4 regions of the Desulfitibacter alkalitolerans DSM 16504 genome follow, and region 1 is predicted to be linked to each of the others. Evidence: riboswitches for the same ligand, from Rfam matches in the RefSeq annotation. Region 1 holds a riboswitch; each other region holds the start of a gene.
What was found. A riboswitch is a leader RNA that binds a small molecule or an ion and turns the genes downstream of it on or off. The one in region 1 is predicted to bind cobalamin.
Positions count from the first base shown of each region.

Region 2: linked by a shared signal. The riboswitch ahead of nikB (nickel ABC transporter permease) and the one ahead of K364_RS0121385 (4Fe-4S dicluster domain-containing protein) in region 1 are both predicted to bind cobalamin.
Region 3: linked by a shared signal. The riboswitch ahead of cobT (nicotinate-nucleotide--dimethylbenzimidazole phosphoribosyltransferase) and the one ahead of K364_RS0121385 (4Fe-4S dicluster domain-containing protein) in region 1 are both predicted to bind cobalamin.
Region 4: linked by a shared signal. The riboswitch ahead of K364_RS0115910 (DMT family transporter) and the one ahead of K364_RS0121385 (4Fe-4S dicluster domain-containing protein) in region 1 are both predicted to bind cobalamin.

Region 1 is NZ_KK211106.1:105,831-112,039, forward strand. It holds gene K364_RS0121370 (DUF401 family protein) at 1-418, opposite strand, end outside; gene K364_RS0121375 (MoaD/ThiS family protein) at 574-921, opposite strand; gene K364_RS0121380 (aldehyde ferredoxin oxidoreductase family protein) at 908-2,800, opposite strand; gene K364_RS0121385 (4Fe-4S dicluster domain-containing protein) at 2,801-3,082, opposite strand; cobalamin riboswitch at 3,168-3,348, opposite strand; gene glsA (glutaminase A) at 3,554-4,519, shown strand; gene K364_RS0121400 (DUF378 domain-containing protein) at 4,578-4,781, opposite strand; gene K364_RS0121405 (cation diffusion facilitator family transporter) at 5,062-6,003, shown strand; gene K364_RS25935 (DNA recombination protein RmuC) at 6,022-6,209, shown strand, end outside.
Region 2 is NZ_KK211103.1:102,722-108,930, forward strand. It holds gene K364_RS0116930 (ABC transporter substrate-binding protein) at 1-377, opposite strand, end outside; gene K364_RS0116935 (epoxyqueuosine reductase) at 416-1,114, opposite strand; gene K364_RS0116940 (class I SAM-dependent methyltransferase) at 1,142-1,888, opposite strand; gene nikC (nickel transporter permease) at 1,888-2,721, opposite strand; gene nikB (nickel ABC transporter permease) at 2,741-3,679, opposite strand; cobalamin riboswitch at 3,811-3,997, opposite strand; gene K364_RS0116955 (hypothetical protein) at 4,179-4,628, opposite strand; gene nrdG (anaerobic ribonucleoside-triphosphate reductase activating protein) at 4,743-5,270, opposite strand; gene K364_RS0116965 (anaerobic ribonucleoside triphosphate reductase) at 5,257-6,209, opposite strand, start outside.
Region 3 is NZ_KK211103.1:28,620-34,828, reverse strand. It holds gene K364_RS0116625 (FadR/GntR family transcriptional regulator) at 1-420, shown strand, start outside; tRNA gene K364_RS0116620 (tRNA-Lys) at 523-598, shown strand; tRNA gene K364_RS0116615 (tRNA-Glu) at 613-687, shown strand; tRNA gene K364_RS0116610 (tRNA-Phe) at 693-768, shown strand; gene K364_RS0116605 (hypothetical protein) at 926-1,660, shown strand; cobalamin riboswitch at 1,785-1,963, shown strand; gene cobT (nicotinate-nucleotide--dimethylbenzimidazole phosphoribosyltransferase) at 2,039-3,094, shown strand; gene K364_RS25820 (PAS domain S-box protein) at 3,241-5,913, shown strand; gene K364_RS24555 (GNAT family N-acetyltransferase) at 5,984-6,209, shown strand, end outside.
Region 4 is NZ_KK211102.1:328,258-334,466, forward strand. It holds gene K364_RS0115895 (nitrogenase component 1) at 1-492, opposite strand, end outside; gene K364_RS0115900 (nitrogenase component 1) at 489-1,310, opposite strand; gene K364_RS0115905 (nitrogenase iron protein NifH) at 1,307-2,146, opposite strand; cobalamin riboswitch at 2,160-2,350, opposite strand; gene K364_RS0115910 (DMT family transporter) at 2,395-3,453, opposite strand; cobalamin riboswitch at 3,586-3,769, opposite strand; gene K364_RS24490 (JAB domain-containing protein) at 4,002-4,706, opposite strand; gene K364_RS0115920 (hypothetical protein) at 4,708-4,944, opposite strand; gene K364_RS25815 (hypothetical protein) at 5,050-6,209, opposite strand, start outside.

The sequences.
Region 1 (6,209 bases):
TTGCTGCTGACTTGTAACCAGCACTCATCTTAACCTTTTCTCCAAGCTGATCAATGAAAGGTGCTGACATTACTGCACCTCCAGGAACAGCAAGAAGTCCTACTAAAGCAGGAATTAATGCAATAAGCAGGTGAATGCTCTTAACCAGGTCGATTAATGACTTTAACAGCTTATTGAGCAACAAGGTTTTATACATAACTGAACTAAATAATGTGATTAACAAAACTACTATCATCAGGGAAATTGTATCCAGGTTAAAGGTTACTTTCATAAAAATAGATAGTATTAAATTAATGGGCATTGCCGAAAAGATTATAATAAATACAACTCCTAATAATAATGCATAAATAACCTCATGCCATTTAGAAGTAACTAGTACAATAGCTACTAAAGCTATAAACAAACCTAACAATTCCAAACCAAGGACCCCTTTCTCAACGTCTTATCATCATAACTGTATTATTATAACATATTAAAAAGGAGCCGCGGCCCCTTTTTTGATTTTTAAAATCACTTCATAATATATATTCTCTATATGGACTTCTCTACAAAATAAATATTTCCTCGCTTGTACTAACCTCCAACTAATAGTGGGGAAGTAATTATTATTTCTGTATATTTCTTGCCTCCAATTGGAGGTGATTTTGTTTTAAACTCGGAATAGTTTTTAGGAAGTGGCATTCGTTTGCCGTCAACAAGTATCCAAAAAATTGGTTTAAAATTATAATCCTTATCAAATATTTTATTCGATAGTGCTGTGCCATACTTGTTTATCAGGGTAGTTAATAACTGGGAAAGGTCAAAGCTGGAATTAGGCTCTATTGTAATCTCCTCTTCAAGCCTTCCCGCTGCAACTGCATAAATGGAATAATACCTTATCTTGATTGTAAAGAATTCCTTTTTCATTTTAATTCCTTTCATTTTCTATTCCTAATCTTTTAAGGGTTTCTAGAGTTGGGTATCCAGTTTCCATGCTCCAACCGCGGCGTTGGTAATACTCATCAAGCATTTTATTATAATCCTCTGCAGATAGTCTTTCACCCTTGTTTGGCCCATTGGCAATGGGTTCCTCCATGAGCCTTCTTGGCGGAAGGTCGTGTTGTCTGTTAATGCCCCTGGTACGGATACCAATTAGCCTTTCTAAATTCCATATGCGTTCCCCAATTAGCTCCAATTCTTCAATGGTCATATCCAACCCTGTACCAGCTGCTAGCAGGTCCCTGAAATGCTTGGGCTTAAGGGGTTTAAGTGCTATTCCCTCCAGCTTGCACAGCCCTAATGAATCTACTATACAGTGCCAATTTTCATGCCAGATCATCATTTTAGCTTTGGATGAGTATTCCTTCCAGTATTCTGGAGTTATTTCTATTCCCAACTCTTCCTTAATATCATCCTTATAGATTTCAGGTGCTACTTCATACAGGGGCAGGCCTTTTAAATGATCTCCACCCCTGGGTGAAACTGCAAAGGACAAGGCCATGCCCTTGGTTCCTCTAACATCAACTGCAGGGTAATCCATGCCCTTGCTGTGAATCACAAAATCCAGGCCGCCAATTTTTGTGGCTGCATGGTAGCTGCCCTCTGCAAGCAGGTCGCCAATACCCCTGCGGTGGGCAATAAGATCAATGACTTTGTTTATCATCTGGTGATTACCCCAGTTAAGACTTTCGCCATCAAGGTCAGATGTTTTGATAATGCCCTTCTCAAAACATTCCATTGCCCAGGCTATAACATTACCTGTAGAGATAGTATCTAACCCCAGCTGGTTGCACAAGGTATTGGCCTTTAGTACTGATGGCAGGTTAGAGTTGCCGCATTTTGAGGCTAGCGCTGAGATGCTTTCATATTCAGGTCCTTCGCCCACGGTGCCTGCATATTCGCCTTCAGTTACTTTATAAAATCTGCTGCAGCTGACTGCACAGTTAAAGCAGCCCTTATGTTTAGTTGCGTATTTCTGGAGAAGGATTTCTCCGCGAAGGCTTTCGGCCTCTTCAAAAGCTGATAGCTGAAAGTTTTTTGTTGGAAGAAAGCCCAGCATCTGGGCTAGACCAGTAATTGCAGTTGTTCCAAGGGTTGAAGAAACCTCATACATTGGATCATTTAGGATGTCTTCCTCGCATTTATGTACAGTTTTCAGAAACTTATCAGGGTCCTTAACTGTAATACCCCTTGTACCTTTTACTGCTATTGCCTTCAGGTTTTTTGAACCCATGACTGCACCCATGCCGGTCCTGGCTGCTGCCCTGCACAGGTTATTGATTATTGCTGCAAATTTTACCAGGTTCTCTCCTGCAGGCCCTATAGAGGCAACCTGTGCTGTATCCTGGCCCAACTGCAGTTTAATTTCCCTTTCAGTCTCCCAGGTTGTTTTGCCCCAAAGTAGTGCTGCAGATTTGATCTTAACCGTATCATCATTTATCCAGATGTAAACAGGTTCTGGGGCCTTACCGGTTATTACAAGATGATCATAGCCTGCATATTTCAATTCTGGCCCAAAGTGCCCTCCTGAATTGGAGTCACCAAATATTCCAGTTAAGGGAGAAAGGGCTGTAACTGTATACCTTCCTGAACATGGAGCTAATGTACCGCCTAGAGGGCCTACCCCAATAATTAGTGGATTATCTGGACCAAGAGGATCAGTAGCTGCATCTGTTAAATCGTAAAGAAGCTTGGCGTTTACGCCAGATTGCCCCAGGTAGGATCTTTTTAGTTCTTCGGGAAGCTTTTCATGCCTGATTTCTCCTGAAGTGAGATTAATCCATAGGATTTTACCGGCATATCCATATTGAAGTTTATTCATTTAGATCACTTCTCCTTCTAAAGTTATAGCTCCAAATAAGCAGGTTGTCACACACAGGGGAACATTATTCCCCTTTTCTTTAGGATGTGCTTTTCCACAGAAATCCTGGTAGCATGTTTGGTTGATTACCGGGTAGTCCCTGCCCTCTTCTTCAGATTTAAAGATTTTAATTCCCGCAAGGCGTGGATTAGTCATTCCTGAAGTGGTCCAAGAACAAGCTGCCTCACATCTTCTACACCCCCTGCATTTTTGTTCATTAATTTTAAACACCATCTTGTTCAATTAAACTACCTCCCATCTTTTTATAATAAAATAAAAAAGTCCTCAACTATATCAATAATAGTTGAGGACTTTGCCATCACCCTGCATACTTCTTGGATTACAGGCAGGTCTCCTGGCTTCTGGATCATCTTTGCTTATCCCTTCCCAATGCATAATGCAGAGGTGGTTGTGATAAGGTTATCCCCAGTTACAGTGGCGGGACCGCTCAGGATTTAAACCTGATTCTCTATTCTCCCTATATGGGCACCTGTTATCTGCGAGTATTTTTTAATTGTACTTCCCTAAATTTTGCTTTTTGCTTAACTTTACTTGGCATCCCTATTAGGCATCCATCAATATCCATCATATTTATCATAAAATATTATTCGACATCCACCATATAATTCCTGCTTTTAGAAGAAATATCTTATACATCATTAAAATAAGAAATGAACAAATTATTAATAAAGTTTACAAAGAGGGGAGCAGGCTATGATATCTTCTAGGGAAACACTATCACCAGAAGCCCAATTAGCTGAATGGGTGGAAATGAACAAAAAAATAACTTCACAGGGTAAGCTGGCTACTTATATACCAGCATTAGCAAGGGCAAACCCCCATGATCTGGGGGCAGCCGTAGTAGGTATAAACGGACTAGAACTGACATCCGGCCAGTGGCATGTTCCCTTCACCTTACAAAGCATTTCAAAAATACTAAGTTTACTAGTGCTCCTTATGGAGCAGAGCTTTAAGTATATATTATCAAAAGTTGACATGGAGCCTACCGGTGACCCCTTTAATTCTATTGCCAGACTGGAAACAGTTAAGCCTGGCAGGCCCTTCAACCCCTTTATTAATGCAGGTGCCATTACAGTTTGTTCTTTAATTAAGGGTAAAAATGTGGATGAAAGGCTGAATAAAATACTAGACCTGATCTATAGATGTACAGGCAGGTGGCCAGACCTTAACCATGAAGTATTATTATCAGAATGGGAGACTGCTGACCGTAACAGATCTTTAGCCTATTTTCTAAAGGACATGGGTTTTCTTGGAAATGATCTGGAGCAGACCCTGGAATTGTATTTCAAGCAGTGCTCCATAGAAATAAACAGCCTGGAGCTGGCATGGATAGGGGCGGTCCTTGCTAATAGCGGCCGTCACCCTGTTAAAAACACACAAATAGTACCTGGTGAAGCTGCCAGGATAGTTAAATCATTAATGTTTACATGTGGAATGTATGATGCATCGGGGAAATTTGCAGTTTCTGCAGGCATACCCTCAAAAAGTGGTGTGAGTGGAGGAATACTGTCAGTATACTCCTCAAATAAAGCCAGCCTGTTTAAAGAAGGATGCGGCATAGGCATTTATGGGCCGGCACTTGACGAATACGGAAACAGCATTGCAGGAATTCAGCTTCTTAAAATGATTTCTAAAGCATGGGAAATGCATGCTTTTTAAGGCAGAACACCTTAACTAACTATAAGTTGGTTAAGGTGCTGCCGCAAAAACTATACTATTATTTCACTTCTGTTTTTGGTCTTACAAGTAGGGAAATGGCCCATATACCTGCAACGCCAACCAGGGTATAAATAATTCTGCTTAAAACAGCGCCCTGGCCGCCAAAAATTGTGGCTACAAGATCAAGACCTAATACACCAACCAGCAACCAATTTAGGGCACCAATTATAACTAAAATAAGGGCTATCCTGTCTAATGACATATTATTGATTTCCTCCTTTCATGTGTTGACCTGTAATAGATAACAGGTTACAATCATAATATCTCCTAAAATATAGAAAAGTATTCACTAAATTAACCCAAAAAGTTTGACAGAACAAAGGTTTTATGCATAAAATGTAGTTGACTTAAAAGAATAAGAGAATGTGGTCAGATTTATTTTATATAAATTGGGCTTTATGCAGCAGGTATACCTGCGGGACCTTTCCTGCGGGTATTTTATTTGTTTGCTCTTGCAATTGGTGAAGGAAGGGGGGCATTGTGTGGAAACGTCTCATCCAAGTGGAACTGATAAAGATAATTTTGATAAAAATAAATATGGAGAAAGGGTTTGCCTTCATATTTTAATTCTCAATATTTTTCTATCTGTTATTAAGTTCATGGCAGGGGTACTGGGGAATAGTGTGGCTTTAATAGCAGATGCCTTCCATTCCTTGACGGATGTTTTCACTACAGCGTGTGTTATTATATGCTTGCGTATTTCCAAGCAGCCACCTGACAAGGAACACCCTTATGGACATGGGAAAATAGAATCTATAGCTGCAAAAATCATCTCCCTTGTATTAATTGGTGTGGGTTTGTTGATGCTGGTTGCTTCCGTTAGAAAGATATTAATTGGTAGTTTATTAATACCCACAGAAATTACAATCTGGGTTGCTGTCTTGTCTATCCTGGTCAAGGAATTTTCATATAGATATACCTTAATGGCCGCTAATAAAATACAAAGCACTGTTCTAGCTGCTGATGCCTGGCATCATAGGACTGATGCCTTGAGCTCAGTAGCAGCATTATTTGGTATAATAGGAGCGCGTTTTGGCTATCCCGTTTTAGACCCTGTTATGGCAGGGCTTGTCTCCCTGTTTATTGTCTGGGCAGGGTATAAACTGTTAAGAGAATCAATAGAAGAACTTATGGATACATTACCTGACAAGGATATTCCAAAACGTATTAAGGAACTATGTAATGAAGTGCCTGGTGTTAAAGGGGTCAGAAATATCAAGGTTAGAAAATATGGAGTCTTTTTAATAGTTGACTGTGTCATAGTGGTCAATCCCTTGATAACAGTAGACGAAGGACATCAGCTTGCTATTCTTTCAAAAAAAAGAATAATTGAAGACAATGACAATATCAAGGAAGTATTTATCCATGTTAGTCCCAATGAGAACCAGCCCCATGAAGAGAATGAAAATATGCTAAATAAGTAATTGTGAGGTAAAAATGCCATGGAGTTAATAATAATTGCCCTGCTAGCTGTTCTTATACTGCTCCTTATCTATTTTATTGTAAAAAAGGGAAATGAAAATACCAGAACCCTGGACCTGATTGTTAGAAATCACCTGGAAGGCTTTCGCCATGAAATTGAAGAATCAATGCTTTCTTCAAAAAAAGAAATGACTGATGCACGTGCAGA
Region 2 (6,209 bases), on a different contig from region 1:
GAAGCCTTTACGGCCTCTCCAGTTAATTTTTCCCCTGTACTAAAGGTAACACCATCCTTAATTTTGATTTCCCATGTAAGCTCATCCAACTGCTTCCAAGAATCTGCTATCCATGGCACTATTTCCATTTTATCATTTGCCTTAACCAAGGTTTCTCCTAGTCCATACTTAATGGTATACCAACCATTCCATCCTTCTGCAGGATCCATTGTGCTAGGAAACCACTGTTCGCCTACAACCAATTCCTGTTTAACAGGAACCTCTGCTTCTGGCTGTGACTTTGGTTCTTCACTCTTAGAACCGCAGCCTGTCAGCAACCCAATCACAAAAAATATACACAACACTAATACAATAATTTTCTTAATGTCTTTGTACACCTAACCTTTCCTCCTTTTTTTCATAATTTATGAATTTATTATCTACCCCATGGACAAGCGGCAATGCATTTACCACAATTACCAATACCATGCCTGCTTTTAACGTAATCGAAATAATCATCACATGCCTTTGGATCAAACCTTTTTGAGAGTATGTCATCTGGGTTAAATGCTACACCTATAATTGCCTGAGGAGTGCAAGCTTTTACACAGGCCGTACAGCTGCCGCACTTGTTATTCGTTGGGGTGTCTGGTTCAAGAGGTGCGTTGGTTAATATTGTAGCTAACCTCAATCTAGGCCCGACCTGCTCATTAATTAAACAGCATGATTTGCCAATCCAACCTAAACCCGCCAGTGAAGCAGCCAGCTTATGAGAAAAGATACCCTTATATTTATTAGTTAAGAGCTGTTGAGAAGCTGGGATGGGAAACACCTTGTATCCCATCCTTTCAAGATGGTTTGCCAGCAGCAGGGAAATTTCATCCAGCTTTTGGTTTATCACACTATAGTAATAGGAATAAACCTGCTGTGGCCCCTCTTCTAAAAGGCGTATGATTTCTTTTGGAAAGAAAACCCCAATGGAAACTGCTGATGGGTACTTTGAAAATTCAAGTCCATAATTGTCTTTTATGTAAGGCTTGGCTTTTTCCAAATCAGCAACACCAAACAAGTCTGCTCCCATATAATTGGCTTTCTTCCTTAGTTGTTCCTTAAGACTATTGGTTAATATCTCCACCGTGGTCTCCCAATCTAATCTAATAAGTTATTTTCTCGCGAAAACTGCAAATAGTGGTACTTCACTATACATGGTTTTTTGTCTTTCATCATAAACAACGTCATTGATGTTTTCAGCTATATCTATCGTATTAAATCCACACTGGGCTAAGGCTTTTTTATCCCACTCAGGTCTTTTCTCATAGGTCAAAGGTAGTTTTCTAGCCAACTCCTCACATTCTTTGTGCTGATTTGAGGTCACACCATCGGAATAGCCTTTTTTTACTGCCTCTTGTCTGCAGGCCTCATACTTTTCCTGAAGCTGTGGAACCGAGAGACGTAAATACCAGTTAGCATCAAAAACTAAAACTTTTCCTCTTGGGTTAAGAAGTCTATACCATTCAGCATAAGCTTCCATTGGGTTTGGCAGAGTCCAAACTAGATTTCGAGAAATGATTAAATCAAAGCTGCCATCTGAAAGCTCAATTCTATGTGCATCTCCCTTGATTGTGGTTATTTCAAAGCCGGCAAATTGAGCATTTTTTTTAGCCTCTTTAAGCATTTCACTGCTGGTATCTAAGGCTGTGACCTCATAACCAAGTTCAGCCATAATTACTGCAAAAAAGCCAGGACCCGTTCCCACATCTAAAGCTTTAATTGGTCCATCAGTTCCTACATAATCCTTAATAACTGTCTGCCATGCATTTTTTTTAAAAGAGTTCATGTCTTCCTGTATCGCTTCGCTATATCCATTAGCTCTGCCTGTCCAGTACTTTTCAATCCTTGCTTCTAACATTACATCACCCTCTTATGTGAGATTATTTTTTTGAACTTTGGATCCAGGACATCTCGCAGGCCATCACCTACCAGATTAAAGGCCATAACAACTATTAAGATAGCAAACCCAGGAAAAAGCATTAACCAAGGTGCCCTTTGAAAAAAGAATCTACCGTCATTTAACATGGCACCCCATTCTGGATCTGGGGGCTGAGCACCTAATCCCAGGAAAGACAGTCCAGATATTTGTAATATGATAGCCCCCATGTCTAAGGTTGCCAGCACTATTAGGGGAGAAATCATATTGGGCAGTATGTGTCTAAAAATAATGTTTAAATGAGTGCTTCCGCTGACTCTTGCTGCCAGTACATACTCCTTTTCCCGTAGTGATAGAACTAGTCCCCGGGCTATCCTGGCATAACCAACCCAGTTAACAGCAGCTAAAGCTAACATTATATTGATTAAGCTTGGTCCAAGAATGCCAGCTATGCCAATGGCTAAAACAAGTCCTGGAAAGGCCAGAATAACATCTGCAAACCGCATAAAAAGGTTATCGATTTTTCCACCCATATAGCCTGCAGTTGTACCAATCGCAACCCCCAAGGTAAAAATGATGCTTATTACAACAAAGGAAACTCCAAGTGATAATCTTATTCCATATACTATCCTCGTAAATATGCATCTTCCCAGATGATCCGTACCCATTAGAAAATCCTTATCTGGTGGTTTGAGTGTTTGCTTTAAATTCTGTTTATCTGGAGAATAAGGGGTTACATAGGGTGCAAATATACCTAAAAGTACTATACTTAAAATTACTATGAGTCCGATTAGGGCCATCTTATCTTTAGCCAAGCTCCTAATTATGCCTATGTCAAGACCCCCTTCCTAAGCGTATGCGCGGGTCTAAAAACCTATAGGAAATGTCTACGAGAAGGTTTGCCAGTACAAATATTACTGCCATCCACAGAACATACCCCTGAATTACTGGGTAGTCTCGGTTGAAAATAGCCTCAACTGCATATTTACCAACCCCTGGCCAAGAAAACACAGTTTCAACAATCACCGTACCCCCGAGCAAAAAGCCCAGTGACATACCAAGTAGGGTTACAATTGATATAAGTGCATTTTTTAAGGCATGGTTTACAATAACTATCCTTTCCTTTAGTCCCCGAGCCCTTGCCGCCATTATATAATCCTGTCCCAATACCTCTAAAATACTAGCTCTTAATAGTCTAGTATAGGTTGCAGCCATTCCCATACCCAGGGTAACTGCAGGCAATACCAGGCTATCTATGCCATGTCTGCCCATTACCGGGAAAATCGTATATTTCACTGATAGATAATACATTAGTATTAAACCCAACCAAAACGCTGGCATTGATGCACCTAAAAAAGCAAATACTCTGCTTATATTATCAACCCACGTGCCCTTATAAACTGCCGCTAAAACTCCAACAGGCATTGCTATGGCAATCATTACTATTAAAGCAGCAAAGGTTAGTTCAAAGGTTGCCGGAAGCCTATATAATATTTCCTGTGTCACAGGAGTACCAGAATAAAAGGACACACCCAGGTCACCCTTAAGTACCCCACTTAACCAATTTAAGAATTGAACATATTCTGGATCATTTAATCCCATTTGTTGTCTTGTAGCTTCAAGCATCTGTTGGGTAGGTTCAAAGCCAGCCTGTCTAAGTTTTATTTCTGCTGGATCCCCCGGGGCTAGTTTACTTAAACTGTAGGTTAAAAGAGAAACACCAAAAAATACAGGTATCAAGTACAGCAGTCTTTGCAGAATATAGGCACGCACTGTATATCATCTTCCCTTCTAAAACGCTATTTCTAAAACAAAAACCCTTTTGCGGTACATGGCAAAAGGGATACGTCTTAAGGTAATCAAGACAATAAAAAACAACCCTTCCCAAGTCCACGTGGGCAAGCTATTAGTTTATAAAACAAGCAGGTTTCCTGACTTCAGGTCATTGTCAATACTGCGTCTTCCTAGGGCTAATGCCTAGTGACACAAATGCAGCTTGACTACCCTTCACAGTGGCGGGTCCGTGCTGGATTCTAACCAGCTTCCCTCTCTACTTCTCCATGAAGTATCACTTGCTTCATACAAGTATTAAATTATACTATATTTACAGCTTAACAACAAAGATTTGAACTGTCAATTAAGAAATTCCCAAACTAGTTAATTACCTTTTTATTAAGATAGAATTTGAGATTTGCTGTGACCCGACTTCATTAAATAAGAAAATTATTATACAAATATATCCCAAATAATTTTAAACTAAAGATTTTGCCCTTTATATAAGCTTAACACCTTTAAGATGAACAATATCATTCCAGTTTTTAGCTGTTACTGATTCAATGGCTAAAAAGTCCTTTCGAAGAGCTTTGATTTCACCATAAATCTCAATATGTCTTTCAGCATTTTTAATTTCCAAATCATCAAGCTTTAATTTAATATCCTTTATATCGCACTTAACTTCTTTAATATCTTCCTGTATATGTTGAATATCTCCTCGCATGACCTGCTGATTTGTTTTTAACTCTGTAATATCACCTTGCATTTGCTTGATATCTCCACGCATCTGTGTGATATCACCTTGCATTTGCTTGATATCTCCTTGCATTTGCTGTTGATTGCTTCTTAGCTCCGCAATATCACCTTGCATTTGCTTTATGTCTCCGCGCATTTCCTGCTGGCCTTGTAAAATATCTTTTAAAATTCTTTCGATATTATTCATTCTCATTGCTAACCTCCTTTTGATATTAAACCCCCTTGTTTTTATATCTTACAAATATCTAAAAGCTTATATTTTACTATATCTTACCAAGAAAAAAACATATGGTAAAGGAGAAATTTTTTAAGGTCTGACAACTTGGCTGACCGGATTATTAACTAATAAAGACCTTATTTTTCGCAAATCAATGATCCTTTGATTAGCTGAACCTCTAAAAGGAAGCCTAAGGTCTTTTTTGCTAATCTCAAATCTACCATCTATAAGGGTACTGCACTTTTTTAAAAGTTTGATTTTATTCTCATCTCCTTCAGATAAGATTTCTTCAATTATATAGCCCGAGTAAATTAATATATCCTCCACGCCCTTGCTTATTAACCTGGTGGCAAGTTTTTCTAGAACAAAAGCCTGCTCCATGGGCTCTCCTCCAGTAAAAGTTACTCTATTTATTCTCTTATCAAAAGTAAAAAGTTTTTCTACGTCTGTTATTGACATTGATTTTCCATAATGAAAGTCCTGAAGCTTAGGATTATGACATCCCTTGCAAGCAAAATTGCACCCGGATAAAAATAATACCTGCCTGATTCCAGGTCCATCCACAACACTGGTTCTAATGTAATCAGCAATTTGCAAATACATTTTAGTTTCCTTCAAAGTGGATCACCCTGTTTTTCTCTTCTTGTTTTTTTGCATTATTAAATTTATTAAGAGTAGAGAGATATCCAGTAATCCTCCTTATTCTCTTTATTGATTTGCTCTGGCAAACTGGGCAATTGTCTTCATATATAACACCTGAATGACCACATCCACTGCAGCAGTCCACTGGAAAGTTAATTGCAAAATATCCCATATCCTGGGCATGCATTTCTCTTACAATCTGCTCATAAGCTATCAAGTTGTGTTCCATACTGCTCGCCATTTCTACATAGGAAATATGTCCTGCGTTGCAAAATTTATGGTATGGGGCCTCAACCTTGATTTTATCAAATAGAAACATGTTATACTCTACTGGTACATGAAAGGAGTTTGTATACCATTCTTTGTCTGTAATACCTTTAATTACTCCAAATTTTTGAATATCCATCTTTAGAAATTTGCCGCTCAAGCCTTCTGCAGGGGTGGCAAGGAGAGTAAAGTTTAACCCATGTTTAACTGTGGCCTCGTTCACTCTCCTGCGCAAATGCCCTATTATTTCCAACCCTTTGCTTTGAGCTACTTCACATTCACCATGGTGCTTGCCTGTCATGGCTACTAGAATCTCGGCAAGGCCAATAAAGCCCATGCTCAGTGTTCCATTCCTTATGCATGTTTCTATTTTCTCACCAGGCTTAAGGGCATCGCTTCCCAGATAAAGCTCCTCACCAAATAAAAAAGGAAAATCAGTAATTTTTAGATTTTTTTGTATGTCATATCTATGAAGGAGTTGGTCAATAACCAGGTCTACTGTTTCGTCAAGCTTTCTATAAAAATTCTTCCAATTTCCAGCTGCCTCAATACCAATTCTAGGTAGATTGATAGTGGTAAATGAAAGGTTTCCCCTGCCATCTGTCACCTCCGGCCCATTTACATTGGCAATAACCCTTGTACGACATC
Region 3 (6,209 bases), on a different contig from region 1:
GATACTGTCATTGAAATCTTAGAGGTACGTAAAGGATTAGAGGTAGAAGCGGCTGGTCTGGCGGCAATGAGACGTGATGAAGAGGACCTGGCAAAGATGAGGGAAGCCCTGGATGAAATGAAGCGAGATGTTGATCAATCAGAAATTGGTGAAAAGGCGGATTGGAAGTTCCATTATACAGTTGCCCAGGCTTCACAAAATGTTTTATTAACTAGGCTTATGAATACTGTATCAGATACCATTGAAAATACCATGCGCACCAGTCGCCAAAAGCTGTATTCAACAGAAAGAATGCCCCAAACACTTTTAGATGCTCATGAGGGTATTTATGAAGCTATAAAAAATGGTGACTCAATGGAAGCTCGTAAAAGAATGTTTGAACATCTTTTAATGGTAGAAAATAATATGATATCAGAGTAGGCTGCTTTAAATGGATGATTTGAAATATAATGAAATTATTTAAAACATTTTTCTATTGACACTTTGGATTTAGTAGTGTACACTTGTGACTTGTTGACATGAGAGCCATTAGCTCAGTCGGTAGAGCACCTGACTTTTAATCAGGGTGTCCCGCGTTCGAGTCGCGGATGGCTCACCATTTAATTTTAAAATGGCCCGTTGGTCAAGCGGTTAAGACACCGGCCTTTCACGCCGGTAACAGGGGTTCGAGTCCCCTACGGGTCACCATATATGCCTCGGTAGCTCAGTCGGTAGAGCAGAGGACTGAAAATCCTCGTGTCGGTGGTTCGATTCCGCCCCGAGGCACCATCAAACAAAAACAAGACAAGGTGACGTTTCTCTTGTCTTATTTTTTTACCTGCTTTAACTGCTGAGAAATAATATTACATTGGTAAATAAGGCTTTTTATAAAATCTGTATGGTTGTATAATAGGTAGTAAGGATATTAAATATGGGAGAGAACATTATGGATAAAATTAGAGCAGCCATTGAGTGTACAATAATTGAAGCCGTTCAGAAAAGTCCCTTTGGCTTCAGGGAACCCTTAATAGGATATGCCAATCCAAATGACCCTTTGTTCCTGGAACTAAAAAAATTACATCCTCATCACTTAATGCCCGAGGACCTATTAAAAAATGTCAAAACCATTGTAACTTTTTATGTTCCCTTTAATATAGAAATAGCACGATCCAATAGAGATGGAGTCAGGGTCTCAGAAAAATGGGCAAGTGCATATATTAATGCCAATTCTTTAATAAATGAAATATGCATATTATTAAGTGAGAGGCTTAATGCTTTAGGAATTGAAACTGCTTATCAAAAGGCTACACATAACTTTGACGAAAAAACTCTTACAGCTGCCTGGTCTCATAGGAGTATTGCCTACATCGCAGGTCTGGGTACATTTGGAGTTAATAAAATGCTAATAACTCCAGTTGGATGTGCAGGCAGATTTGGCAGTATTGCTATTAGCCACTTTATAGAACCAACAGTAAAGCCTGCTAAGGAATATTGTCTGTTTTATGAAGGAAAGGGCTGCTTGAAGTGTGTAAAAAACTGCCCAGTTGGGGCATTAACTGAAAATAGTATTAATAAACCTTTATGTTATGAAAGGCTCCTAAAAGTAGCTGATGAGCACAGTGCCATTGGTTTTGCAGATGTATGTGGAAAATGTATTGGGCCTTGTGCTAACTATAAATAAACTTTGGAGATTGCCCATAATCAAAGCTTTTTGAAAATAATAGAGAGATAATGAATGATGCCCAAAATAATGGTGTTCAAAATATATTGAAATTGATGGTCAACAATATTATAATGTCAATAAATGAATATTTAATGTATTAGGTGCCCAGATATGGGGTAAAAGGGAAACTGGTTAGATTCCAGTACGGTCCCGCCACTGTAATCGATGAGTCAGGTTATGTCACTGGAGGTTTCTCTGGGAAGGCTGGCCACAGGCGTTTGAATCGGGAGTCAGGAAACCTGCCTAAAGCATTAGGTCTTTAAGGATGATGGAAAAGTTCTTGAGCTGTTAAGCTTGGGAACTTTTTTTATACATTAAAAGGAGGAGGTAAACAAAGTGAAACTATTCAAAGAAACCCTTGAAAGCATTGTTAAAACTAATCCAGCCATGGGAGAAGAAACTCAGAAAAGGTTAGACAATCTAACTAAACCACCTGGGAGTTTGGGGGTGCTGGAGAAAATTGTCGTACAGCTAGCACAGATTCAGGAAAATCCCCTTCCAACACTAGGGGATAAGGTGGTAATGACAATGGCAGGTGATCATGGGGTGGTAGAAGAAGGTGTTAGTGCTTTTCCCCAGGAAGTGACACCCCAGATGGTACTTAATTTCTTGTATAATGGTGCGGCAATAAATGTCTTATCTAACCATGCTGGAGCCAGGGTAGTTGTTACAGATGTGGGAGTAGCCGGGGAGCCAATAGACCATCCGGACTTAAATAATTGCAGGGTCAGACCTGGTACAAGGAATATGGCAAAGGGGCCAGCCATGACAGAGGAAGAGGCAGTAGCTGCCATTGAAGTGGGTATTAAGCTGGTAAATGAAGAAATTGATAAAGGTGCAGCATTGATAGGAACTGGGGAAATGGGGATAGGAAATACTACTCCAAGCAGTGCCATTCTTGCATGCTTTAGTGGGAAAGATGTGGAGTTTATTACTGGTAGAGGTACTGGGGTTGATGACCATGGGCTGATAAAAAAACAGCAGGTAATTAAAAAAGCCCTGGAAGTTAACAATCCAGATCCAACAGATGCACTAGATGTTTTAAAAAAGGTTGGTGGATTGGAGATTGCCGCCTTAACAGGTGTGATTCTCGGAGCTTCAGCAAGAAGGGTGCCGGTTGTTATAGATGGTTTCATTTCAACAGCAGCGGCTTTAGTGGCTTATAACATGAAGAAGGAATGCAAAGAATATATGCTTGCTTCCCATTTATCTCAAGAACCGGGACACAAAATCATGTTAGATTTCATGGGCCTACAGCCTGTTTTGTACTTGGATTTAAGGTTAGGAGAGGGTACAGGAGCAGCTTTAGCTTTTCATCTAATAGAAGCAGCTGTTAAGATAATCCATGAAATGGCTACCTTTGAAGAAGCAGGGGTTAGTAACAAAGAATAAGGCTTATGAAAATGGCGACAAATCAGTTTGTTGCCATTTTTTTACGTAATCCCAGAAAAACTTCTCAAAGAAACAAGGTTATTAGAAAATAATGTAGAATTCTCAGATAATGTGTTTTTGTTTAATTAAGGCTGGGTGATAAATAAATGTCTTCTACACAAAAAAAGAAGGATGATACCGGAATTTTTATGTTAGAAAATAAGCACTTTGAAGCCCTTTTCAAAAATGCGACTGATGCCATTGTATACTTTGATAGAGAAAACAGAATAGTAGAAATCAATAGCAGATTTACAGAGCTTTTTGATTACCATATTGATGAAATCAGGGGCAAAAAAATTGAGGATGTGTTAGTAGGTGAATTAGAAAATGAGACATATCTTCATGAGTATGCAAGGGCAGTAGAAACTTCTAAAGAGATATTATCAGGCAAATCTAATTCTTTTGAAACTGTAAGATATGGAAAGGGAAATAAGCCAGTTAACGTTATTGTTAAAGGAATACCAATTATAATAAATGAAGAAGTGGTTGCAGGCTACGGTATTTATTCAGATATTACACCTCAAAAACAAGTTGAAAATGCTCTTAGAGAAAGTGAAGAAAAATATCGCTCCTTTTTTCAAAATGTATCAGTAGGAATTGGTGTTTCTGATATTAAGGGCTATACATTGACAGCAAATGAGACATTGTGCAATTTCTTGGGTTATACAGTTGAAGAAATGTCCAGGATGCATTTTTCTAAGTTTTCATATTATGAGGATTTGCAAAAGGATATACATTTGTACAACTCATTAATAACCGGTGAAATTGAGAACTACTGTATTGATAAAAGGTATGTTAGAAAAGATGGGCAGATTATCTGGGGTCGTTTAAACATTTCACTTGTAAAAGATGCTGAAGGTAATTTCAAGTATTTAAGTACTGCTATAGAAAATATAGATGAACGAAAGCGCGCAGAGGTAGCCCTTGAGGAATCGGAAAGAAAAATGGCTGATATTATCAATTCGCTGCCTGAGGCTACTTTTGTTATAAATAAATACGGAAAGGTTTTGTTATGGAATAAGGCTATTGAAGGACTTACTGGTATCAAGGCTGAAAGCATCATTGGCAAAGGCAATTATGAATACGCCCTGCCATTTTTTAACTCAAGAAGACCCATACTAATAGACATGGTATTAAATTATAACCAAGAACTGGCCAGAGGATATTCATACATGGAAAGAGTGAAGGATGGATCTTTAATAGGCGAGGTCTTTTGCCCGGCAATTGGTGATTCAGGTGCCTATCTTTGGGCTAAAGCAACTCCCCTTAGAGACAAGGATGGCAACATTGCAGGAGCAATTGAATCCTTTAGAGATGTTACAGAGCGTAAAAAAGCCGAGAAGGAATTACGGTATCAGAAACAGTGCTTTGAGACATTATTTAGAAACTCCTTTGAAGCTATTGCTTTATTGAATAAGAATCATGAAATTATTGAAGTAAATAGTGAGTTTGAAAGAGTATTTGGGTTTGGTTTGGAAGAAGTCAGGGGCAAAAACATTGATTTATTGTTGGCTCCTGGAGAAAAATTAGCCGAGGCAAAGGAAATTACGAAAAATGTTTGTAATGGAAAGCCAATATGTTTAGAAACAACTAGATATTCAAAATCTGGTCGCCCCATACATGTACAAATAAAAGGCGTCCCCATAGTTATAGATAATGACGTTGTAGGGGTCTATGGGATATATGACGACATAACTGAAAGAAAACTCCATGAAGAAAGGCTTAAATACCTCTGTATGCATGATGTCTTAACCACCCTGTATAATAGGAATTACTTTGAGGAAAACCTCAGACGATTGGACACAGGAAGACAGCTTCCATTAAGTATTATCATTGGAGATGTAAATGGCTTGAAACTGATAAACGATGCTTTTGGTCATGGTGAGGGGGATAAGCTCCTTAAAAAAATTGCCAAGGTTTTCAAAAAAATATGCAGGAGTGAGGATATAGTATGCAGACTTGGCGGGGATGAGTTTGCCTTCATTTTTCCCCAAACAGATGAATATGTAGCTGAAGAAATATGTAATCGCATAAAGAAAGAATGCCTTAGAGCCGATGATGAGCCCATCCCCCTTAGTTTAGCATTTGGTGTGGCTACAAAAAGGGTTGAAAGTGAAAATATGTTGGATATATTTAAAGATGCAGAAGATAGAATGTACAGGAATAAGCTTCTTGAAAGTAAAAGCTCTAAAAGTTCTATTATATCATCACTTCAAAAAACCCTTTCAGAAAAAACCCACGAAACAGACCAACACTGCCAAAGACTCAAAGAACATGCTTTGATAATAGGCAGAGCCCTGGGGTTGCCCGTAAGCAGTTTAGATGAACTAGTGCTTCTGGCCACTTTACATGATGTTGGAAAGGTTGCAATACCAGAACAAATACTCCAAAAACCTGGCCCTTTAACTGAGGAAGAATGGGAAGTTATGAAAAAGCATACTGAGGTTGGTCACAGGATTGCCCAGGCTGCCCCTGAACTACTACCCATTGCTGAAAAAATTCTGTATCATCATGAACGTTGGGACGGGACTGGTTATCCCCATGGATTACACAAAACAGATATTCCACTAGCTTCAAGAATTTTAGCAATAGTGGATGCTTTTGACGTTATGATTAATGGCAGACCATATAAACCTGCACTGGCTATAGGAGATGCCAAGGCTGAGCTAATTAAATGTGCGGGAACGCAATTTGATCCTCATCTGGTTAATATTTTTATTAGGAGTCTGGATATATTAGTGACCAAAGAAGGCAAATTGATTGATCTTAAAAAATTATAGGGAGTGTTAAGCCTGCTGCTGTGATATAGTTAAACTAGCGGTCAAAGATTTATGAAAGGGAGAATTTTGGATGGATGAAAATGCTATTATAATACGCCCCTTAACGGAAATGAAAGAATTCCGTGCCTGTCATACAGTTCAAGCTAAAACCTGGGGCCTTAAGGATATGGAGGAAGTGATTCCTGATCACCAGCTTTTTACAGCCCATAGAAATGGAGGGCTGGTGGTAGGGGCCTTCCATGGCGGGGAAATGATAGGCTTCTCCTATGGCTTTGTTGGCTTAAACCATCAAAACA
Region 4 (6,209 bases), on a different contig from region 1:
AGTATATCCGAGAATATTGACATGTTTTGAATTTCTCTCGCCGCCCTTCAATGTGAATCTTTCAGCGAGCTTCAATAAAGCGTCATAAATGCCCGAAACATAGCTTTCAAAACCATCGGTATTAAAAAACACAACAGGTATCCCGGTTTTTCTCTTAAGTTTTTCCGCCATCTTCTCAAAATGTACTCCCGTAATGGAGGAGACAGGTGTCCCGATTATTGACACAAAATCTACTTTGGCAGTTTTTGCAAGGAGCAACTCTACTTCTTCTATAAGTTTGTCTTCTACTCCCATAATTACATCAATGTCATTCATGTCTGTCCTATAGAAGGACATATCGTTAAAGCTTCTGATTTCATCCACTTCTACAATGGGGTGGCTGCATCCACCTGGTGTATACAGGACATTCAGCGAGTTTAATTCATACAGAACCGAGCACACACCCGAATAGTCACCGGCAAAAGGAGGAATAGCTTTCCACAATTTGTTCATAGGCGATCACCTACTATCCTGTTGATGGTTTTTAATTCCGTATCACATTCATCTTTGCTGTAGGTTAAAGGAATAAAGCAGTAGGGAATGCCAAAGCGTTTTTCAAGATGTGCCGCCATATTCATTCCAAATTTATGAGTGACTATGCTGTAAGTTCCATTGGCCAGGTTTTTAAAATCCTCAAAGGTTTTACAGTTTAAAAACTCCTGAATGCTGTAACAACCCTGTTCTCTTAATAATGTTTTCAAATCACACTCTTCAGATAGTTTTTCTTCTCCCAGAATATTAATAATTGGTCTATTATTTCCTTCACTTATATAATCATTACCGGTATATGCATCCAATATCCCGGCAAAAATGTTGCTCAGCCTCTCTTTCGGCAATATACGCCTCTTGGAAAGCGGTCCCCTTTTAAAAAGCTTAATAGGCATTCCGTATTCTCCTTGAATGCATTTTATAATGCTCTCAAAATCGCTATTCATGAGAATATCTGTGCATGAAATGTAAATAATGACCGCTTTGATATGATTCTTCTCATCCTTTAGCATATTTTGCAAAGCCATCTTTGCCATATCTAAATGTCTGCCGGCAACCAAATCCGAACTGTCCATGGTTTGCATGCAAAATCTGTCATTCTGCCGTTGCCTCATGGCTCGAAAATATAGGACTCTCAGGCACGATTCCGGACCAACGGCCAAAACGTGAACATCCGGAATACATAAGGCCAAATTAATATTTTCCAGACAGCTTTCTTTGTAAATGGCTTTCTTTAGGAAAGTAATGTCCTGATCAGTGATCGATGTTTTTTTTATGCTCATTTCTTTATCTCCATCTGCAGCATTATTCTTCCAAACTGTTCCAATTCAATGTCTTCCATTGCTCTTGGAATACTATAATTTAGGTTTTCTTTTATCCTTTTTGCTAAATTCATAAAAGTTTTACAAGCTTTAGACCCAGGGAATTTTTCTACAACTGTTTTCCCTTCCAGCTCTGAAAAAACAATCTCATTGCAAAAAGGGATATCATCCAAAACCTGTGTGTTTGACTTCTCAGCAAAATATCTTACTATCTCATCCTTTGAGTTTTCATTCCTCCGATTGTGAATAATCCCGCCAAAAAGATTCCTTTCCCCGGTTGAAAACCTTCGCACACCTTTCATGATATTATTGGCCGCATAGATGGACATGAACTCCGAAGATGAGACAATATACACCGCATCGACAAATTTTTCTCGCATAGGAACCGAAAAGCCGCCGCAGACCACGTCTCCTAAAACATCATAAACAATTACATCCCACGGCTTGTTAACAATCCCAAGGTGATTCAGTTCTTCAGCCATGGTGGTTATACCCATTCCCGCACATCCTATTCCAGCTTCCGGGCCCCCTGCTTCGATACATGCCACACCATTAAACCCAGAATGAATAATGTCCTTTTCTTCAATTTCTGTTCCCTTTTCCTGAATCACTTTCAGTACCGAAGGTATTTTACTTCCTGTCAAATTTCTTGTAGAATCTCCTTTCGGGTCACACCCTATATGGAGTACCTTCAATCCCAATTTGGAAAAAGCTGCCGATAAGTTAGCCGCTATTGTTGACTTACCTATTCCGCCTTTGCCATAAAACGCTATTTTTAGATTTTTGTTATTCAACATGCCTTTTGCCTTCCTTTTTTGTAAAAATAAAACCCCTCAACTCAAGCATCACTACTCTTCATGCCTTTCCGGTTTCCCAGTGGCATATTATGAAGAATTACACTTATACAGCGGCGGGACCGCGCAGGATTTTCACCCGACTTCCCTTTTCACCGGTAAACAATTTTATTTATCATTACCGGTACCTGTTTTTGATATTTAGTTTTCAAGGCCACCATATTTTATTGTATTAAATCTCTATAAAATAGCTAATGCGCATGTCTATGGTGGGTATCCGGTGTATGTTTGTGTGAATGTTCAATAGTTGCATGTTTATGTAAATGTGTATGTTCTAAATGCTCTCCATCTATATGTTTGTGCGTGTGATGTCCGTCATTATGGTTGTGGCGATGCTCATGCTCCATAGATTCATGTATATGGATATGTCCATGTTCTTCACCTAATATTAATATGGCACCTATAATCATTATTGGTAATGATATATAAAATAAAGTACTTGGAAATTCTCTAAATAGCAAGAAAGATAACAATGTTCCTACAAACGGAGCAGTTCCAAAAAAGGCACTTGTTCGCGAAGCTCCAAGATTACGCATGGCAAATATAAACAGTACAATGCTTAATCCGTAACTAAAGCATCCTAATAACATAGCTCCTAATATTGTTCCGATATTCGGGAAACTGGTATGCATTATCAAAGCTAATATTAACGAAAAAACACCTGCTCCAATCCCTTTTATTGTAACAGTAATCAAGGGGTCTTTTGCTGAAATATTCCGTGTGAAATTATTGTCTATACCCCAAAGGGTACATGCCAATACTACGCCTAACGCACCTATTGAAAGACCCCATTCACCGTTTAAATTCAATGATAATAGTATGCTTGCAGTTGTTATTGATGCAATCGCCAACCATATACGTCTCCCAATGGCTTCCTTAAAAGCAATAGCAGCAATTAAAGTAGTCGCAACACCCTCGAAATTTAAAAGGAGTGAAGCAGTAGACGCAGGAGTATTACGTAAGCTAAACATTAACACAATAGGAGCAATAACACCTCCTGCGATAATTGCACCAATTAGCCATTTAATATCGCCTTTATCTATTTTTGCTTCTATCTCTATAAAATTATGGTTCATATGCCTTACAATTTTAAACAATAATAGCCCCACGCCACTGCCGAGATATAAAAATGCAGCCATCGGAATTGGCTCAATATTGCCTAATAGCAATTTAGAAATTGGGGCACTCGCACCAAATAACACTGATGCAAGCATGGCTTGAAACATTGAGCATATATTCGATTTTCTCATAAAATCACATACCTTTTATGGTAATTTAATATAAGCATACTAAAAAGCCCCTTAACCATTTACGATTAAGAGGCTTTTATAAAAAGACAGTATACACTTTCAGTCAAACACCCCCTATCGCTCGTAGAGTTCTTTGGCGCATTATCACAGGCAGGTCTTCTGGCTCAAGCATCATTACCCCTCCTGCCTTCCCATTCAAACAGTGGCATTCCTGGAGGGATTCCTCTTTTACAGCGGCGGGACCGCGTAGGATTTCAACCTACTTCCCTTTTAAGACGAAAAAACAATTTACGTCACCTGTAATTTTAAATATTCAATTTAATATAACACTATCACACAAGTATATATTACGTCAATGAAATAATTCGTTATGGCATAGCTTTTACATCTACAGAAGGGAAGGACGTTTAAGAATGTAACAGTCTCCCTGGTTTTGTGATCGTCTGCTGATATACCTAATTTACCTCAAGGCAATAAAGGACATTATAACTTGTCTCCTTAGTTTTAGAATAACATCGTATTGACAATTTTGTGATTTGATTGAATATTTAACGCAAGTGTGTATGTTTAAACCTATTCCGCTTTTCTTCCGCAGGTATTGGACCTAATGTTATCATTTCATAATTTGCTGTACCTTTGCTCTGGCAGGGGATAATCCCTTTTTCCGCCATAGAAGTATAGCTTCTACCGCCAACAATTATGTGATCCAGAACTTTGATCTCAAGGGGATGAAAAATGTCAACCATTCTTTGTGTCAATGCCCTATCCTCCGGAGAAAAATTTTTGGACCCTCCGGGATGATTATGGGCTAAAATCATTGTATTGCAATCACAGGCAAGGGCATATTTTAATATTTCTCTTGGATACACCGCTGTTTGTCCGATACTCCCTTCCGACATGGTCTTTGTTTCGATGATGTTGTTGCCGCTGTCTAAAAATGCAACCATAAACCTTTCTTTATCCTTCATTCCTCCCAAAAGGGCTAAAAAATATTGGCCTGCTATGGTTGATGAATTGAGCATGACCTTCTCATTGCTTTCATAGATTTTCAGAATGTTGTAAGAGGCAATAAACTCATTGAGCAGCCCTATCTTTTCAAGCTGTCTATCATTTGGTTCCATAATGTGGGGATGCTCCAGGATGTTAAAAGGGTTATTTTCTTTTACATACTGCTGAACTTTTTTGTAGGGCAGTCCTGTTAAAGTTGTCAGCCCTTTTAAAAAATTCTCGGTATGCAATATATCCTGCTTCATGTTATGCCCGCCCCCTTTTTACATCAACTATTTCAATAATGGCTTTTATGCTTTTCAACTTCTCGGAAATCTCAGTAGGCAAGTCCACCGATTCAAGATGAAGAAAAAAGTTTTTAATCCCTATATTTTGAAAGCTCTTATGGATTTTTTCTTTTGCATCCGTGTCCAGGTCAATCAACTCAGCTAATAAACCCACGCATTTTATATATTCCATTTCCTTTAATTCTTCCAAGTTCATCTGTTTTTCCACCTTTCCACTTAATTTGGTCATTAAACTATTTTGTTTGTTTTCCCATGTTTTCCGTCAGGACCGCGATTTCCTGTGGGGATAGGCAACATCCGTCTAACTGCCGATAAGCTGCATGAATAGATGTCGGTATTCGTCCTTCATCAACTCATTTAGCATTTTTACCTGATCCGGATTGAAGCTGTACTCGGTAATCATGTCCGTATAGGATCTGGAGGTTATATTGATATGCAGGGTGGTTTCGGTGGTGGTGATGGTTTCGGTGGTTTCATTGCCATCCTCGTCAGTGGTAGTTACGGTTTCCTCATGTACAATAGTTTCTATCCAATAGTCGATTTTGTTCATATCCCAAAAGACGTCCCGCAGGATGCCCACCTTGGCATCGTCGAGGGTGGTAACCTCCATGCCGTTTTCCGGATCGACGGTTACTTTTACCGCATAGACCGCCAAGATTTCCCGCCACTGGCTTGCGGAGATGCTATTGCTACCGGACAGCTCCAGGGTGTCATGTGGATTTTCATTTTCTATCTGTTCTATTTTTGCCGCAAATTCATTGTTAAGCTGATTGACCACCTCCGACATAACCGGAGTGTTCCCGCCGGGGCTTTCATTGGAATAGAATATTCCGAATGCTGAGCCTAATAAAAGCCCCGCAAGACATATCACAAGAATAATCGTCACTGCTATCCAGCCGCCAGCGGCAATCAAGGCGGTCAGGCCCTTGGCTGCCGCGATGATCGCCTTTATAGCAGACAGCATTGCCTTAACTGCTGTCTTTGCAGAAACAGCCGCCGCTTTTGCCGCTAATCGTGCAGTCTGGGCCGCTCTTTGAGCAGCCTGTGCGGTTTTGGCGGCGGTTTTTGCTGCTGCCTGTGAGGTTTTAACAGCAGCTTTAGCAGTATGCTCGGCGGTTTTAACCGATCTTTGCGTTGATTTAATCGTACCTTTAGCGGCTTCTTTTAGGGTTTTGCCGCCAGTTTCGACAGATTGCTTTATGGTGCGTCCTATTTTACCGGAGGTGTGGAGGGTTTGTGCCGCTGCTTTCCTGGCTGGTTGAAAAAGGGGACGTTGAGCAGGTATTCGCTCGGATATCTGTTGTGATTGTATTTGACCGATATTTTGATTTGCCATCCGGATTTCAATGGTTTGAGAAAATCGCTGTTTCGCTCTGCTTAGAACGAACCTGCGTTTTGCTAATTCGCTTGGTCTGGACAGGGTAACTTTCCGTTTTATGGTTTCCTTTGCCTTGGATGGGA